DNA from 3 places in the Kineococcus terrestris genome. Region 3 is predicted to be linked to each of the others. Evidence: riboswitches for the same ligand, from Rfam matches in the RefSeq annotation. Region 3 holds a riboswitch; each other region holds the start of a gene.
What was found. Region 3 has a riboswitch for S-adenosylmethionine ahead of AB8M62_RS12395 (TIGR04028 family ABC transporter substrate-binding protein). Riboswitches for the same ligand answer to the same signal wherever they lie in the genome.
Positions count from the first base shown of each region.

Region 1: it holds a riboswitch for S-adenosylmethionine, as region 3 does, so the genes downstream of both, AB8M62_RS12755 (riboflavin kinase) here and AB8M62_RS12395 (TIGR04028 family ABC transporter substrate-binding protein) in region 3, are expected to answer to the same signal.
Region 2: it holds a riboswitch for S-adenosylmethionine, as region 3 does, so the genes downstream of both, AB8M62_RS08545 (putative leader peptide) here and AB8M62_RS12395 (TIGR04028 family ABC transporter substrate-binding protein) in region 3, are expected to answer to the same signal.

Region 1 covers NZ_JBEUEI010000019.1:23,869-28,677, reverse strand. The annotation lists gene AB8M62_RS12775 (carbohydrate ABC transporter permease) at 1-2, shown strand, start outside; gene AB8M62_RS12770 (hypothetical protein) at 40-375, opposite strand; gene AB8M62_RS12765 (DnaJ family domain-containing protein) at 446-931, opposite strand; gene AB8M62_RS12760 (alpha-amylase family glycosyl hydrolase) at 947-2,983, opposite strand; SAM riboswitch class IV at 3,039-3,150, shown strand; gene AB8M62_RS12755 (riboflavin kinase) at 3,180-3,644, shown strand; gene AB8M62_RS12750 (YitT family protein) at 3,671-4,312, opposite strand; gene AB8M62_RS12745 (VIT1/CCC1 transporter family protein) at 4,441-4,809, opposite strand, start outside.
Region 2 covers NZ_JBEUEI010000011.1:34,465-39,273, reverse strand. The annotation lists gene AB8M62_RS08550 (Rne/Rng family ribonuclease) at 1-960, opposite strand, end outside; SAM riboswitch class I at 1,381-1,477, shown strand; gene AB8M62_RS08545 (putative leader peptide) at 1,483-1,584, shown strand; gene AB8M62_RS08540 (ABC transporter substrate-binding protein) at 1,689-3,095, shown strand; gene AB8M62_RS08535 (carbohydrate ABC transporter permease) at 3,092-4,057, shown strand; gene AB8M62_RS08530 (carbohydrate ABC transporter permease) at 4,054-4,809, shown strand, end outside.
Region 3 covers NZ_JBEUEI010000018.1:38,680-43,488, forward strand. The annotation lists gene AB8M62_RS12385 (ABC transporter permease) at 1-642, opposite strand, end outside; gene AB8M62_RS12390 (ABC transporter permease) at 639-1,574, opposite strand; gene AB8M62_RS12395 (TIGR04028 family ABC transporter substrate-binding protein) at 1,621-3,273, opposite strand; SAM riboswitch class I at 3,519-3,613, opposite strand; gene malQ (4-alpha-glucanotransferase) at 3,724-4,809, opposite strand, start outside.

The DNA.
Region 1 (4,809 bases), on a different contig from region 3:
GAGCCCGGCCGCCCGCGGGGCGGCGGTCCGGTCCCGGTGTCAGCCGGGCGCCGGGCCACCGCCCCGTCCCGCGTCCGGGCCCGCGCCGGGACCCGCGTCCGGGCCCGCGTCCTGCCCCGGGGCCCGCGGGGGCAGGTCGCCGGCCGCCCGGGCCGCCTCCAGGGCGGCGCGGGTGCTGCTCGTGCCGTACGCCGCGCGGGCGCGGCGCAGCCGGTGCGCCACCTCCACCACGTCCAGGCCCAGCGCGCGGCCCGCGAGCACCCCGGGCAGCCCGTCGCCGACGAGCTCCAGGACCCGCAGGTCGGTGCCGTCCAGCCCGCGGTCGGCGGGGTCGCGCGCCCCGCCGGGTCCGGGCGAGCTCGGGTCGTCGTCCACGCCCACCACCTCCTGCCCGGGTCGAGAGCCCGCGGACCAGGACCTCACGCTCGTCGAGGTGTGACCTGCGTCACTTCCGGCGCCGGCGCCACCAGCGCCGCCGCCGCTGCGCCGCCACCGGCGGAGCCTGCCGCACCGGCGCGGCGGGCGCGGGCCGGGCGGCCCGCCAGCGCGCCACGAGGTCCTCGACGTCGACCAGCGGCACCACCACCAGCGGGCCGTCGGCGGGGCGGCGGTACAGCTCGCGCACCCGCGCGTTGAAGTCCTCGCCCACCGCGCGGGCCTCCGGCTCCGAGCGCAGCGCGGCCACCCCCGCCTCGTCGAGGAGCTGCTCGCGCTCGCGGCGCAGCGCCAGCGCGGGCGGCAGCACGGCCGACAGGTCGAAGCCCTCGCGGCGCACCTTCTCCGCCGCCCACCCCTCGACGGTGAACTCCCGGTCCAGCCCGCGCAGCGGCCGCCCGGCGCCCGGCAGGTCGTCGAAGGCACCGCGCGCCTGCGCCTCGCGGACCTGCCGCTCGACGCGGTCGTCGAAGGGCCGCCGGACCGGTTCGCGCACCCGCCCATCCTCACCTCACGGCGCGGGCGGGCGCACCTCCTCCACGGGCCGGTGCAGCCACACCGCCCGCCACGGCGCCAGCCACAGCTGACCGTCCCCGCCCCAGGGCGCCGGCTCCCCGCTCAGCGCGTCCACCGCGCCGGCCAGGCCCAGCTCCTCGACGCGGTGCCCGGGGAAGGGGCGCCAGGAACCGGTGACGTTGAACAGGCACAGCAGCTCCCCCAGCGGGTGCCGGCGCACGAACGCCAGCACCCCGGGGTCGGACGGCTCCAGCACGTCCGCCGCGACGCTGGCGTGCAGGTGCGGCAGGCCAGCGCGCGTGCGCGCCAGGTGCCGCAGCCCGGCCAGCGCCCGCCCCGGCACCGACGCGGGGTCCCGGGCGGCGGCCAGGTCCCGCTCGTCCAGCCGCGGCCGGTGCGCCCACCGGTTGTCGGCGGCGTGCGCCGGGTCGGCGGCCCAGTCCGGGTCGCCGGGCGCGGCGACCTCGTCCCCGGACCAGACGACGGGGATGCCGCCCCAGGCGAAGACGACGGCGTGGGCCAGCAGGTGCCGGGCCAGCGCGGCGTCCACCTCGGCCTCCAGCCCGGCGCGCGCCCGCGGGTCCCCCGTCCCGGCGGCCAGCGCCTCGCGCGCCGCGGTCAGCCCGACGAGGTCCGCGCACGTGCCGCTGATGCGCCGGTCCCCCGTCGCCGGGTTCTCCTGGAACACCAGGCCCCGCGCGGTGGAGCCCTCGAAGGCGCCGGAGTACCAGTCGGACAGGAACGAGCGGTGGGCGTGCCCGTCGAGGCCGACGGCCGCGGCGTCGGCGTCGGAGACGGCCCAGCCGATGTCGTCGTGGCAGCGCGCGTAGGTGATCCACGCGGTCGTCGTCGGCACGGTGGGCAGCGCCCGCAGCGCCTGCGCGGCCAGCCGCACGTCCTGCGCCGCCAGCGACGACCACACCTGCACCATGAGGGTGTTGTGGTACGCCAGGTCGCTGACGCGGCCGTGGTGGCGGCCCCGGCCGAGGTAGTGCACCAGGTCGTCGGGCGCGACGATCGCCTCCGCCTTCAGCAGCACCGCGGGGCAGGCGATCCGGGTCAGCGCGCGCAGCACCTGCACCACCGAGTGCACCTCGGGCTGGTTCTGGCAGTTCGTGCCCATCCGCTTCCACAGGAACGCCACCGCGTCCAGGCGCAGCACCTCCACCCCGAGCTCGGCCAGGAACAGCACGACCTCCGCGAACTCGGCGAGGACCTCGGGGTTCGACCAGTCCAGGTCCCACTGGAAGGAGTTGAACGTCGTCCACACCCAGCCGCCGAGCTCCTCGTCGAAGGTGAAGTTCCCGGGGGCGAAGTCGGGGAACACCTCCGGCAGGGTGCGCTCGTAGGCGTCGGGCAGCTCCCGGTCGGCGAACACGTGGAAGTAGCGGCGGTAGCGCTCGTCGCCGGCGCGGGCCGCGCGGGCCCACGCGTGCTCGCGGGCGACGTGGTTGAGCACGAGGTCCAGCACGAGGCTGGTGCCGCGCGCGCGCAGGGCGCTCGCCAGCGCGCGCAGGTCCTCCACGTCGCCGAGGTCCTCGCGCACGGCGCGGTAGTCGGCCACGGCGTAGCCGCCGTCGCTGTCGCCCTCGCGCGGGCGCAGCAGCGGCATGAGGTGCAGGTAGGTGACGCCGAGCTCGCCGAGGTGGTCCAGCCGGCCGGCGACGCCGGCCAGGGTGCCCGCGAACCGCTCGGTGTAGGCGGCGTAGCCGACGGCGCGCGGGGACTGGAACCAGTCGGGGCGCAGGGTGCGGGCCTGGTCCAGGCGGTGCAGGTCGTCGGGCCGGCGGGCGCACGCCCCGGCGGCCAGGCGCAGCAGCCGGGCCGCCAGGTCGTCGGCGACGTCGGGGGCGTGCAGGCCGGCCAGGCCGCTGCGCAGGTCCTCCCACCAGCGCTCCACCCGCAGCGCGAACACCTCGCGGCGCGCGGGCGGCAGGGCGCCCAGCAGCCCTTCCACCAGCCCGGCGGGCACCTGCCACGCCGCGCCGCCCGCACCACCACCCGCGCCGCCGGTCGTCGTCGTCCCGGTCATCGGTCCCCCCGCGCTGCTGTTGACACGTCCAGGACCCCTTCCTACCGTGACCGCAGGTCAAGAGCGGCAGCGTGAAGCCCTGGCTGGCTGCCCGGCAACCCTCCACCGCGGTGGGGTGCTCCAGGTGACGACCCGGCCGGGCGGTGGGCGCCCGGCAAGCGCGGCTCCGCGGAGCCCGGCCCGGAAGCAGGTCCTCGTGCCCGAACGCCCCAGCGCCCTGACCACCCGCGTGCCCGCGCAGCACCGCCTGCGCGACGCGCCGGCCCTGCTGCACGTGGAGGGCGTGGTCGAGCACGGCGACGAGCGCGGGCGGCTGCTGGGCTTCCCGACGGCGAACGTCGCGGTGCCCGAGCACGGGCTGCGCGACGGCGTGTGGGCCGGCACGGTGCAGGTGGACCCGGCCGCCGGCGGGCCGGTGCACGTGGCCGCCGTGTCGGTGGGCCACCGCCCCACGTACTACGGCAAGGACGGGCAGCGGCTGCTGGAGGCGCACCTGCTCGACTTCGACGGCGACCTGTACGAGCGCACCGTGCTGGTGCGCCTGCACGAGCGGCTGCGCCCTCAGCGCCGCTACGCCGGCTCCAGCGAGCTCGTGGAGCAGCTGCGCCTGGACGTGGCCGCGACCCGCGCGTGGGCGCTGCGGGCGGGCCTGCCCGGCTGAGGGCGCTCCCGCGGGCACCGGCCGGGTCAGCTCCCGGTGTAGCGGCCGGGGCGGTGGTTCATCGCCAGCACGAGGTTGAGCACGACCGCGCCCGCGGCCGACAGCGCGGCCACCGCCGGGCCGACGACCGCGACGGACGCGGTGACCACGGCGACGTCGAGCACCATCTGCACGTAGCCGGCCCGCCAGCCGAGCCGTTCCTGCAGCACCAGCGCCAGGACGCCGAACCCGCCGAGGCTGGCGCGGTGGCGGAACAGCACGAGCAGGCCGGTGCCGGCCACGAGGTTGCCGGCGAGCACCGCGTAGACGGGGTCGATCCGCAGGTCCGGCAGGCAGGCCGCCTGCAGGGGGCTGAGCAGGGACACCGCCGCCACCGCGAGCGCCGAGCGCAGCGTGAACGCCCAGCCCTTGACCCGCACGGCCAGCACGACGAACGGCAGGTTCACCAGCGGGAACAGGACCCCGAAGGGCAGCCCGGCCGCGTAGCCGAGGAGCAGGGCGAGCCCCGCGGTGCCGCCGGTGACGGCCGAGGCCGCGTGCAGCAGGTGCAGGCCCAGGGAGGCCAGGAACGTCCCGACGAGCAGGCCGGCCACGTCCTCGGCGCGCGAGTGGGGCAGCGGCGCTGCCGCGGCGGGTGGCCGGGTCGCGGCCGGTCCGGTCGTCGTCACCCGCGCAGCGTCGCGACGCCGGACGCCGGTGCGCAAGCGGGACTGCTCCGGACGGGCAGATCGTTCACCGGCGGACCCGTGCAGCGGCAGATTGCGCAGTAGAGCGGTGCCGGTCGGGGCCGGCGGCCTCAGAGAGCCGTGCCGAGCAGCGAGCCGATCCCGTAGGTGACGAGCATGGCGACGGCTCCCCCGCCGGTGACGCGCAGCACGGCCCGGCGCGGGTCGGCGCCACCGAGGCGGGCGCTGACGACACCGGTGGCGGCGAGCGCGAGCAGGACCGCGGCGAAGCAGGCCGACGCCCGCACCGCGTCGGGGGGCAGCAGCACGGCCAGCAGGGGCAGCGCCGCGCCGAGGGTGAAGGCCAGCACCGACGCCCACGCGGCCTGCCAGGGGCGCACGACCTCGTCCGGGTCCAGGCCGAGCTCCGCCTCGGCGTGCGCGCCCAGGGCGTCGTGGGCGGTCAGCTCGCGGGCCACCCGCCGCGCCAGCGCCGGGGA
Region 2 (4,809 bases), on a different contig from region 3:
CGCCACCCCGCCGTCGTGCTCGTCGCGGTGGCGGGGCGGACCGGCGGGCGCCGACGCCCGGCGGCGGCGCGGCTGCTCCACGTCGGGCGCCTGGAAGAAGACGGCGGTCGCGCGGGCCGCGGCCTCGGCGGCCCGGTCGGCGCCGGTGCTGCCGCCGCTGCGGGCGAACCCGGCGGCGCGCAGCAGCACAGGGTCGTCCATGAGGTCGTCGACGGCGGCGCGACCGCGCTCGGCGCGCTCGTCGCGCTGCTGCGCGGGCTCCTGCGCCGAGAGGCGGGGGGCGGCCTGCTGCGGGGCGGCCTCCTGCGCGGCGGGCCCGGGGACGGGCTCGGGCTGCGGAGGGGTCTCCGGCACGGCCGCGGCGGCCTGCTCGGCGTCGGCCTCCGCGGCGGGCTCATCGGCGAGCGCGGGCTCGGGCTCGGGCGCCACCTCGGCGACGGGCTCGGGGGAGGCCGCCGCCCGCGTGGCGCGACGGCGGCGGGGCCGCGCCGGGGCCGCGGGCTCGGCGACGGGCTCGGCGACGGGCTCGGCGACGGGCTCGGCGACGGGCTCGGCGACGGGCTCGGCGACCTGGTCGCTCGCCGGGTCGACGGCCGGCTCCGCGGTGGGCTCGGCGGCTGGCTCCACGGTGGGCTCGGCGGCCACGGCGGTCTTGCGGGTGCGGCGGGCCCGGCGGGGCCTGGTGGGCTCCGCGGGCTCGGCGAGCGCGTCACCGGGCTCCTGCGCGGCTGGCGACGCGGTGACCGCGGGGATCTCCGCCGGGGTCTCAGCTGGCGTCTCAGCGGGCGCCTGCGCCGGCGGCGCGGCGGTGTCCGCGGGCGCCGGGTCCTCCGCGCGCACGGGCGGGCCGGCGGGCCGGCTGGCGGCGCGGCGCCGGCGCGCGGGGCGGGCCGGGGCGGTGGTGCTCTCGCCCGCCGCCGCCGCAGCGCCGTCGGTGTTCTCGTCGGGGGTCGTCGTCACGGGTCTCCGTCGCCCGCGGCGGCCGCCACACCGGTGCCCCTGCGACCGCCCGGGCGTCTCGTCGGGCTCGCCGGGCGGGATCGGTCCCGACCGGCGGAAGTCCAGTCGTCCACCCCGGCGGTTCGCGGTCGGTCCGCGGCGGCCGCCGGGGCGTCACCGGCGCTCGCCGCCCGTCGCGCGGGCCCGGGGCGCCGGCCGGGCCCTCGGGCCCCGGCGCGGCCCGGACTCCCCGGTGGGGCGTCGGTCACGTCGGCGGGCCGGGCGCCCGGTGTGAGGGGACGCACGACCGCGTGCAGTGTCTCACAGCGCCCGCGGACCGGCCCGGAGCTCGTGCCGCGCGCCCCACCGCGCCGACAGGCCGGTGGAACGGTCCACCGCGGGTCCTCCCGCGCGGCCGCACCGTCCGCTACGCTCGCCGCACACCCATCCAGAGTGGCCGAGAGACCTGGCTCGACGACGCCACAGCAACCACCGCGGGCTCCCCCGCGGCAGGTGCTCCCGCCAGGGACGATGGAGGCAGCTGTGCGCCCTGGAGCCCTGTCCGCCCGCACCCGGCTGGTGCGGCGGCTGCACGTCGACCTCGCCCGCACGAGCTCGGCGACCTGTCGGCCGCCGGCGGCCTGACCCCCGGCCGCACCGGCCACCTCCCGGGCTCCCACCGCCCGGTCCCACCACCCCGCACGGACACCCGCGTCCGCGACCCCCGGAGACCCCGCATGCCCTCGTTCATGTCCCACCAGCCCCGCACGCCCCACGAGCCCCACCAGTCCCGTCCGCCGCGCGCCGTCGACGCGCTCCTGCGCGCCCGCACCTCCCGCCGCCGCCTGCTCGGCGGCGCCCTCGGCCTCGGCGGCCTGGCCGCGACCGGTTCCCTGAGCGCCTGCGGCGGCGCCTCGGGCAGCAGCGCCCTCGCCGCTGAGCCCGCCGCCGCCCTGGACGGCGCCACGATCAAGCTGATGGTCAACCAGCCGCACCGGCTGGCCTTCACCGAGCTGCTCGGTCCCGCCTTCGCCGAGGAGTTCGGCGGCACGCTGGACGTCACGGCGGTCCCCTACGACCAGCTGACGAGCCAGCAGGTCCTCGACGTGCAGGGCGGTGCCGGGGAGTTCGACGTCTTCGACTACTTCTACTTCGGCCTGGGCGACCTGGTGGAGGCCGAGGCGCTGGTCGACCTGACGGACTGGGTCGGCGCCAACGAGGACATCGCCACCGGCGACTTCCTGCCCGCGGTGTACGACCCGTACACGCTGCTGGACGGGCGCCGCTACGGCCTGCCCTTCGACGGCGACACGCACGTCCTCTACTACAACGCCGAGGTGTTCGAGCGGTACGGCGTCGCACCGCCCGCCACGTGGGACGAGTACGACGAGGCCGCCGCGAAGATCACCCGGGACTCCGGCGGCAGCGTGTACGGCGCCGTCGTGCAGGCCCAGCAGGTGCCGATGATCCTCGGCTGCTCCTTCGTCAACCGCCTCGCCGGCTACGGCGGCACCCTCGTGGACGAGTCGGGCCGGCCCACGCTGACGAGCGAGGCGGCCGTGGCCGCGCTGCAGCACCTCGTGGACGTGCAGCCGCACGCGCTGCCCACCCCCCTGCAGACGGGCTTCGACCAGGCCAACTCCGCCTTCCTGGCCGGACAGGGCGCCATGATCGACACCTGGACCGACCTGGGCCTGAAGGCGCAGGACCCGGAGAGCTCGCAGGTGGTCGACAAGTGGGGCGTCGTCACCCTGCCGGTGGGCGGGTCGAACACGACGCCCCGCACGGCGCTGGAGGCCGGCTTCGGCCTCGGGGTGTCGAGCGGGTCGGGGCAGCCGGAGGTCGCCGCGGCCTTCGTGAAGTGGGCGACGGACCGCGAGCGCAACTTCCTGCTGGCCTCCACCGCCGGCTCGGGCATCGACCCGGCCCGCACGAGCGTGCTGGAGTCGCCGGAGTACGCCGAGGCGGCGGGCGCCGCGACCGACGTCATCCGCGAGGGCCTGACCAGCGACGCGCTGGCCTGGCCGCGCCAGGCGGGCGCGCCGAAGCTGCTGCAGGACCTCGTCGACCAGCTCGCGCTGGCGATGCAGGGCAGCCAGGACGTCGAGACGGCGCTGGGCACCGCGCAGGAGACCTGGGAGCGCGAGCTCGGATGAGCAGCGGTCTCGACGTCCGCCGCGTCCCGCGCCAGGGGCGCGGGACCGCCCCCGGACGCGGCCGCCCGCGGCGCGCGGTCCCCGGGCGGCACCGCCCCGGTCACGTGCCGGGCTGGCTGGCCGCGCCCAGCCTGCTGGGGCTGCTCGTCATGCTCGCCTACCCCACGGTGTTCGTCGTCCTGCTGGCGTTCTCCGACTCCTCGCTGGCGCGGCCGCTGCGGGGGTTCACCGGCGTCGCGAACTTCGTCGAGGCGTGGCGGTCGGTCGCGTTCGCGGGCTCGCTCGTGCGCTCGGTCGTGTTCGCGGTCGCGGCGGCGCTGGGGACGACCGCGCTGGGCACCGCGCTGGCGCTGCTGCTGCACGCGCGCGGCAGGCGGTTCGGGGTCGTGGGCACGGTGCTGCTGCTGCCGCTCGTGACCCCGCCGGTGATGGTGGGCGTGGCGTGGAAGCTCATGCTCGCCCCCGTCGGCGGCGCGTTCGGCGGGGTGTTCAGCGCCCTCGGGTTCCCGGGGGCGAACCCGCTGGGCGACAGCGTCGGGGCCTTCGCCGCGCTCGTCGTGATGCACGTGTGGCAGTGGACGCCGCTGGTGACGCTGGTGGTGTTCGCGGCGCTGCTGGGCGTGGACGAGGAGCTGCGCGAGGCCGCGGCCCTGGACGGCGCGGGCCGGGTGCGCACGTTCACGCACGTCGTGTGGCCGGTGGTCCTGCCCAGCGTGCTCGGCGTGCTCCTGGTCGAGCTCGTCGTCGGGCTGAAGGTGTTCGACCTCGTCGCCGTGGTCACCCAGGGCGGGCCCGGCCTGTCGACCGTCGTGACGAGCTTCGAGATCTACCGCACCGGCATGCGCGGCAGCTACGAGATCGGGGTGGCCGCCGCGCAGACCCTCGTCTTCGCCCTGCTCGTGGGCCTGCTGACGACCGCGGTGACGCTGCTGCGCGCCCGCGCCGTGAAGGCGGACCGGTGAGCGCCGCGGTGCTGCGCCGCAGCGGTCTGCGGCTCGTGCTGGCGCTGGTGGCGTTCGTGGCGCTGGTGCCGGTGCTGTTCCTCGTCTCGCTGTCGCTGCGCAGCGTCGACGACATCGCCAACGGCGGCTGGCTGCCCACCCGGCTGGTGCGGGACAACTACCCGGCCGCCTTCGCGACGGTCGACCTGGCCTCGATGCTCGCGAACTCCTGGGTCGTCGCGGTCGGCGCCACGCTCGTCACCTGCCTCATCGCGGTGCCCGCGGCGTACGTCACCGCCCGCGCGGGCGCGCGCGGGGAGCGGCTGCAGACGCTGCTGCTGGCCAGCTACTGCGCGCCGCCGGTCGTGGCGGTCCTGCCGCTGTACTACCTGCTGAAGTCCGGCGGGCTGACGAGCAGCGTGACCGGCCTGGTCCTCGTCAACGGCCTGGCGAACGTGCCGGTGGCCGTCTGGCTGCTCGACGGGTTCGTGCGCCGCGTGCCGCTGGAGGTCGAGGAGGCCGGCTGGGTGGACGGGCTGGGCACCACCGGCGGGCTGGTCCGCCTCGTGCTGCCGCTGCTGGCGCCCGGCCTGGTGGCGGCCCTGCTCATCTGCCTGTTCCTCAGCTACAACGAGTTCCTGTTCGCGGTCTCGTTCGCGAGCAGCAGCAGCAGCCAGACCCTGACGGTCGGCCTGTCGCTGTTCCAGGGCGACCGCACCGTGCAGTTCGGCCAGCAGGCCGCGGCCTCGCTCGTCGGCATCGTGCCGATGTAC
Region 3 (4,809 bases):
CGCCAGCGCCACGACGGGCGTCAGGGAGTTCGGCAGCACGTGGCGGCGCAGGACGGCGGCGAAGGTGCCGCCGGAGCCGTAGGCCGCCTCGACGTACTCGCTGACGCGCACCCGCACGACCTCGGCGCGCGCGAGCCGGGCGAACACCGCGATGGAGGTGACACCGACGGCGATGGCGGCGTTGGTGGTGCCGAAGCCGAGCAGGATGATGACGCTCAGGGACAGCAGCAGACCGGGGATCGCCAGCAGCACGTCGACCAGCCGCATGAGGACGTCGTCGACCGGGCCGCCCAGCGCACCGGCGAGGACGCCGAGCAGCGTGCCGGCGACGAAGCCGACGAGCACGGCCACGGCGGCGCCGAGGATCGAGTGCCGGGCGCCGTGCACGACGCGCGTCCACACGTCGCGCCCCGTCGCGTCGGTGCCGAACCAGTGCTCGCCGCTGGGGGCCTGCAGCGACGGGGCGACCGAGGCGGTGGGGCTGCCGGAGGCGAAGGGTTCCGGCAGCAGCGCCCACAGCAGCGCCAGGAGCAGGACGGCCGCGGCGAGCAGGGCGCCCGCCCCCGGCCGGGGCGCGCCGGTCCGGCGGCGGGGGACGTCGCGGTCCGGGTCGGTGGCGGGCACCCCGGTCCAGGCGCTCACCGCAGCGCTCCGCGGCGCAGGCGCGCGTCGAGCACGGGGTACAGCAGGTCGACGACCAGGTTGACGAGCACGTACGCCACCGTCGAGAGGACCACGACGGCCAGCAGCACGGGGGTGTCGCGGTTGGCGACCGCCTGGGCGGTCAGCTGCCCGATCCCGGCGCGCCCGAAGACGGCCTCGGTGACCACCGCGCCACCGACGAGCTCGCCGAACAGGAGACCGGCCATCGTCAGGGTCGGCAGGACGGCGTTGCGGCTGACGTCGTGCCACAGCAACCACGGGGTGCTGGCGCCCCGGGCGCGCACGACGGCGATGAACGGCATCTGCCCCACGTCGTCGATGCTGCGCATGAGCACCTGCGCCAGCGGCGCGGCGATGGGCACCGCGATCGTCAGCACGGGCAGGACGAGCGACTCGACCGGCCCGGCGCCGATGACGGGGATCCAGCCCAGGCGGAAGGAGAACACCTGGATGAGCAGGATCCCGATCCAGAAGACCGGCAGTGACACGAACAGCGGGGGCAGGTCGCGGAACAGCCGGCGCAGCCACCGGCCCCTGCCGTGGGTCGCGGTGAAGGCGATCGCGACCGCGAGCAGCACCGCCACGAGGAGGCCGAGCGCGGCCAGCACGAGCGTGGAGGGCAGCGCGCTGGCGATGAGGGTCGAGACCGCGGCCCCGCTCTGCACCGAGTAGCCGAGGTCGCCGCCCAGGAAGGCCCGCGCGGACTCCGCGAAGCGCACGAGCAGCGGGCGGTCGGCCCCGTAGGCGGCGCGGATGTCGGCCAGCTGCTCGGGCGTCAGGCCCAGCTCGGGACTGCCGAAGCGGGCCAGGACGGCGTCGCCGGGCAGCGCGGCCAGCAGCGCGTAGGACAGCGCGTAGGCCAGCACCAGGACGACGGCGGCCTGCGCGACGCGCTGCAGGACGTAGCTCACGCCGGCCCCGTCACCGCGGGCGCGCCGCCCGGGCGCCCACCGGCGCTCAGCGGTCCAGCCACGTCGCGTAGAAGGAGGGCCGGCCCACCGACTCGGTGGTGAAGCCCTGCACGTCGGAGCGGAAGCCGAAGACCTGCGGCTCCTCGAAGAAGGGCACGACGTAGGCCTGCTCGGCCAGCCGGCGCTGCGCTGCCTCGGACGCGGCCTGCCGCTCCTCGGTGGTCGGCCGGGAGGCGATGTCGTTGAGCAGCGCGTCCAGCTCGGGGTCGCCGAGGGACTCGTCGTCGGTGTCGAGGTTGAGCAGCGTGTTGCGGTTCCTGGAGAAGTACTGCGACTTCAGGACGTCGAAGTCGGCCCGGCCGACCATCGAGTGGTACACCTGCACGGTCTCCGGGTCGAGCGAGGCGGCGGTCTGCGCGGCCTGGTCGCCGGGGAACAGCTCGACCTGGACCCCCAGTCCGGACAGCTGCTCCTGGACGAGGGTGACGACCTCCCGGGAGCGGGGCTGGGGCAGCGCCTCGTTGACGGTGAGGGCCAGCCGCACGCCGCCCTTCTCCCGCACGCCGTCGGCGCCGGTGAGCCAGCCCGCCTCGTCGAGCAGCTGGGCCGCGCGGTCCGGGTCGTACCGGTACTGCTCGGAGGTGTCGACGTAGCCCAGCGCCGACCTCGCGAGGGCCCCGGTGGCCAGCACGTAGCTGTCGCTGAACAGGGTGTCGATGATGGCCTGCCGGTCGATGGCGGCCACGAGGGCCTGGCGGACGGGCAGTTCCTGCAGCTGCGGGGTGCGGAAGCGGAAGCTGAACCCGTTGTTGACGCCGTTGGTGGCCGCGGCCAGCAGGGCCAGCCCGTCGGCCTGGAACTGCTGCTCGTCGGGGGCCTCGATCTGGCGGGCGACGTCGGCCTGCCCCGCCACCACGGTGCCGACGCGGACGCTGTCCTCGCCCGCGACCACGAAGCGGATGCCGTCGAGGTAGGGACGGCCCTGCCGGGCCAGCGACGGCGGGGCCCAGTCGTAGTCCTCGCGCGCCACGAGCGAGATCTGCGTGCCGACCTCCTCGTCGTCGACGACGAACGGGCCGCAACCGACGACGCCGACCGCCTGGCCGGGCCCGAAGCCCTCGCTGTCCCGCTCGAGGGTGGAGGTGGCGAGCAGACCGGAGTTGATGGTCGAGACGGCCTGCGCGAAACCGGGCGCGGGGGCCGAGAAGGAGAACCTCACGGTGAGGTCGTCGACGACCTCACCGCGCTCGTAGTTGTTGATGGCCTCGGAGACCGTGAGCGCCCGGTCCGGGTCGCCGCTGCCGAAGAGGTCGATGTTGGCGAGCACGTTGGCCGCGTCGACGGGTGATCCGTCGGAGTGGGTGACCCCCTCGCGCAGGGTGAACGTGTACTCGGTGGCGTCGGCGTTGACCTCGGGCAGTTCCGCGGCGATCCACGGCTGCAGCTCGAGGGTCTCCGGGTCCTGCCACAGCAGCCGGGCGGTGATGTTGTTGACGATGCCGCCGTTGGGGTAGAAACCCGCGGCCGGCGGGTAGAGCGTCGTCCACGTCTGCGGTTCGAGGTAGGTGAGGGTTCCGCCGGTGCGGGGTTCCCCCGACGGCGTTCCCTCGTCGCTCGTCGCGCGGGAGCAGCCGGTCACCAGGCCGGCGAGGGCGGTGGCCGCTGCGGCGGCGAGCGTGGTGCGGCGACGGACGAGCATGGGTGGGCTCCGGCTGTTCGTGGCGCGGTGTGGCGCGAGCTGTTGCGGGGGAAGGGGTCGGGAGGGCGCGGCGCGGCCGCGGGGTGGTCCCGGGCGGTGGCGTCGTCGTCGTGACCGGTCTCCGCGGTGGCGGGGACCGGGTACCGCGCAGCTGCTAGCGACAGCCCGTGGCCCCTCGGCGGCAGTGGTCGATGTGACGACGCCGCGAGGCGTGGAAGGCGTGACCGCGGATCCTGAGCACCGTTCCTCCATCGGTTCTGGCGGAAGCACCCGAACCCGCTCTCGCGGAGGGTTGCTGCGGCGTCACGGAGCCAGATCTCTCAGCCGCTCTCGATGGTGAGCGGGAGCCACGGTGCCCGAGCGGGCCCGCGCGTGTCAAGGTGCGGCGCAGCGGGACGGCCGCCCCACCGCGGTGGAGGAGTTCCCCCGCCTCCGGCCGCCCCTCCCCGCTCAGCGCTCCGCGCCGCCCGCGCGCTCGTCCCCGCCCGCGGCGAGCGCCTCGCGCACCGCCCGGGCCAGTGACAGCGCCCGGGTGTGGGTGGGCAGGTCGTCGAGCAGGACGACCTCCCCGTCCGGGCCGGTGAGGGGCATCCGCCAGTTCGGGTACTCGTTCGCGGTGCCCGGCTGGTTCTGGGTGCGGCGGTCGCCGACGGCGTCGACGAGGGACACGCCCAGCATCAGCGACGGCGCCAGCGCCAGGTAGCGGTGCAGCGCCTCGACGGTCTCCTGCTCCCCCGCGCCCTCGCGCAGCAGCCCGCGCCCGCGCACGAGGCCCAGGACGCGGTCCTGCTCGGCGCGGTCGGCGGCGCGCTCCTCCTCCACGTCGCGGGTGAGCAGGCCGAGGCGGTCGCGCAGCGCGACGTGCTCCTGGGCCAGGTAGCCGGCCGTGGGGGGCAGGTCGTGGACGGTGACGCTGGCCAGGGCCAGCTCGCGGTAGTCCTCCGGCGCCTTCGGGCGGTCGCCGTCGTACTCGAACCAGAGGACGGCGCTGCCGAGGATCCCGCGCTCGGCCAGGTAGCTGCGCACCCAGGGCTCGACGGTGCCGAGGTCCTCGCCCACGAGCACGGCCCCGGCCCGCTGGGCCTCCAGGGCCAGGACGCCCAGCAGCGCCTCGTGGTCGTAGCGCACGTACGTGCCGCGGTCGGCGGTGGCCCCCTGCGGGATCCACCACAGCCGGAACAGGCCGATGACGTGGTCGACGCGCAGGCCGCCGGCGTGCCGCAGGATCGTGCGGACCATGTCCCGGAAGGGCACGTAGGCCAGCTCGGCGAGGCGGTCGGGCCGCCACGGCGGCTGGCTCCAGTCCTGCCCCTGCTGGTTGAAGGCGTCCGGCGGGGCGCCCACGGTGACGCCGCGGGCGAGGGTGTCGCCCAGGCTCCACACGTCCGCGCCCTCGGGGTGCACGCCGACGGCGAGGTCGTGGACGATGCCGGGCCCGGTGCCGGGCGCGGTGGCCGCGTCCTGGGCGCTGCGCAGCTGCTCGTCGCACTGCCACTGCAGCCAGCGGTGGAAGTCGACCCGGTCGGCGAGGCGCTC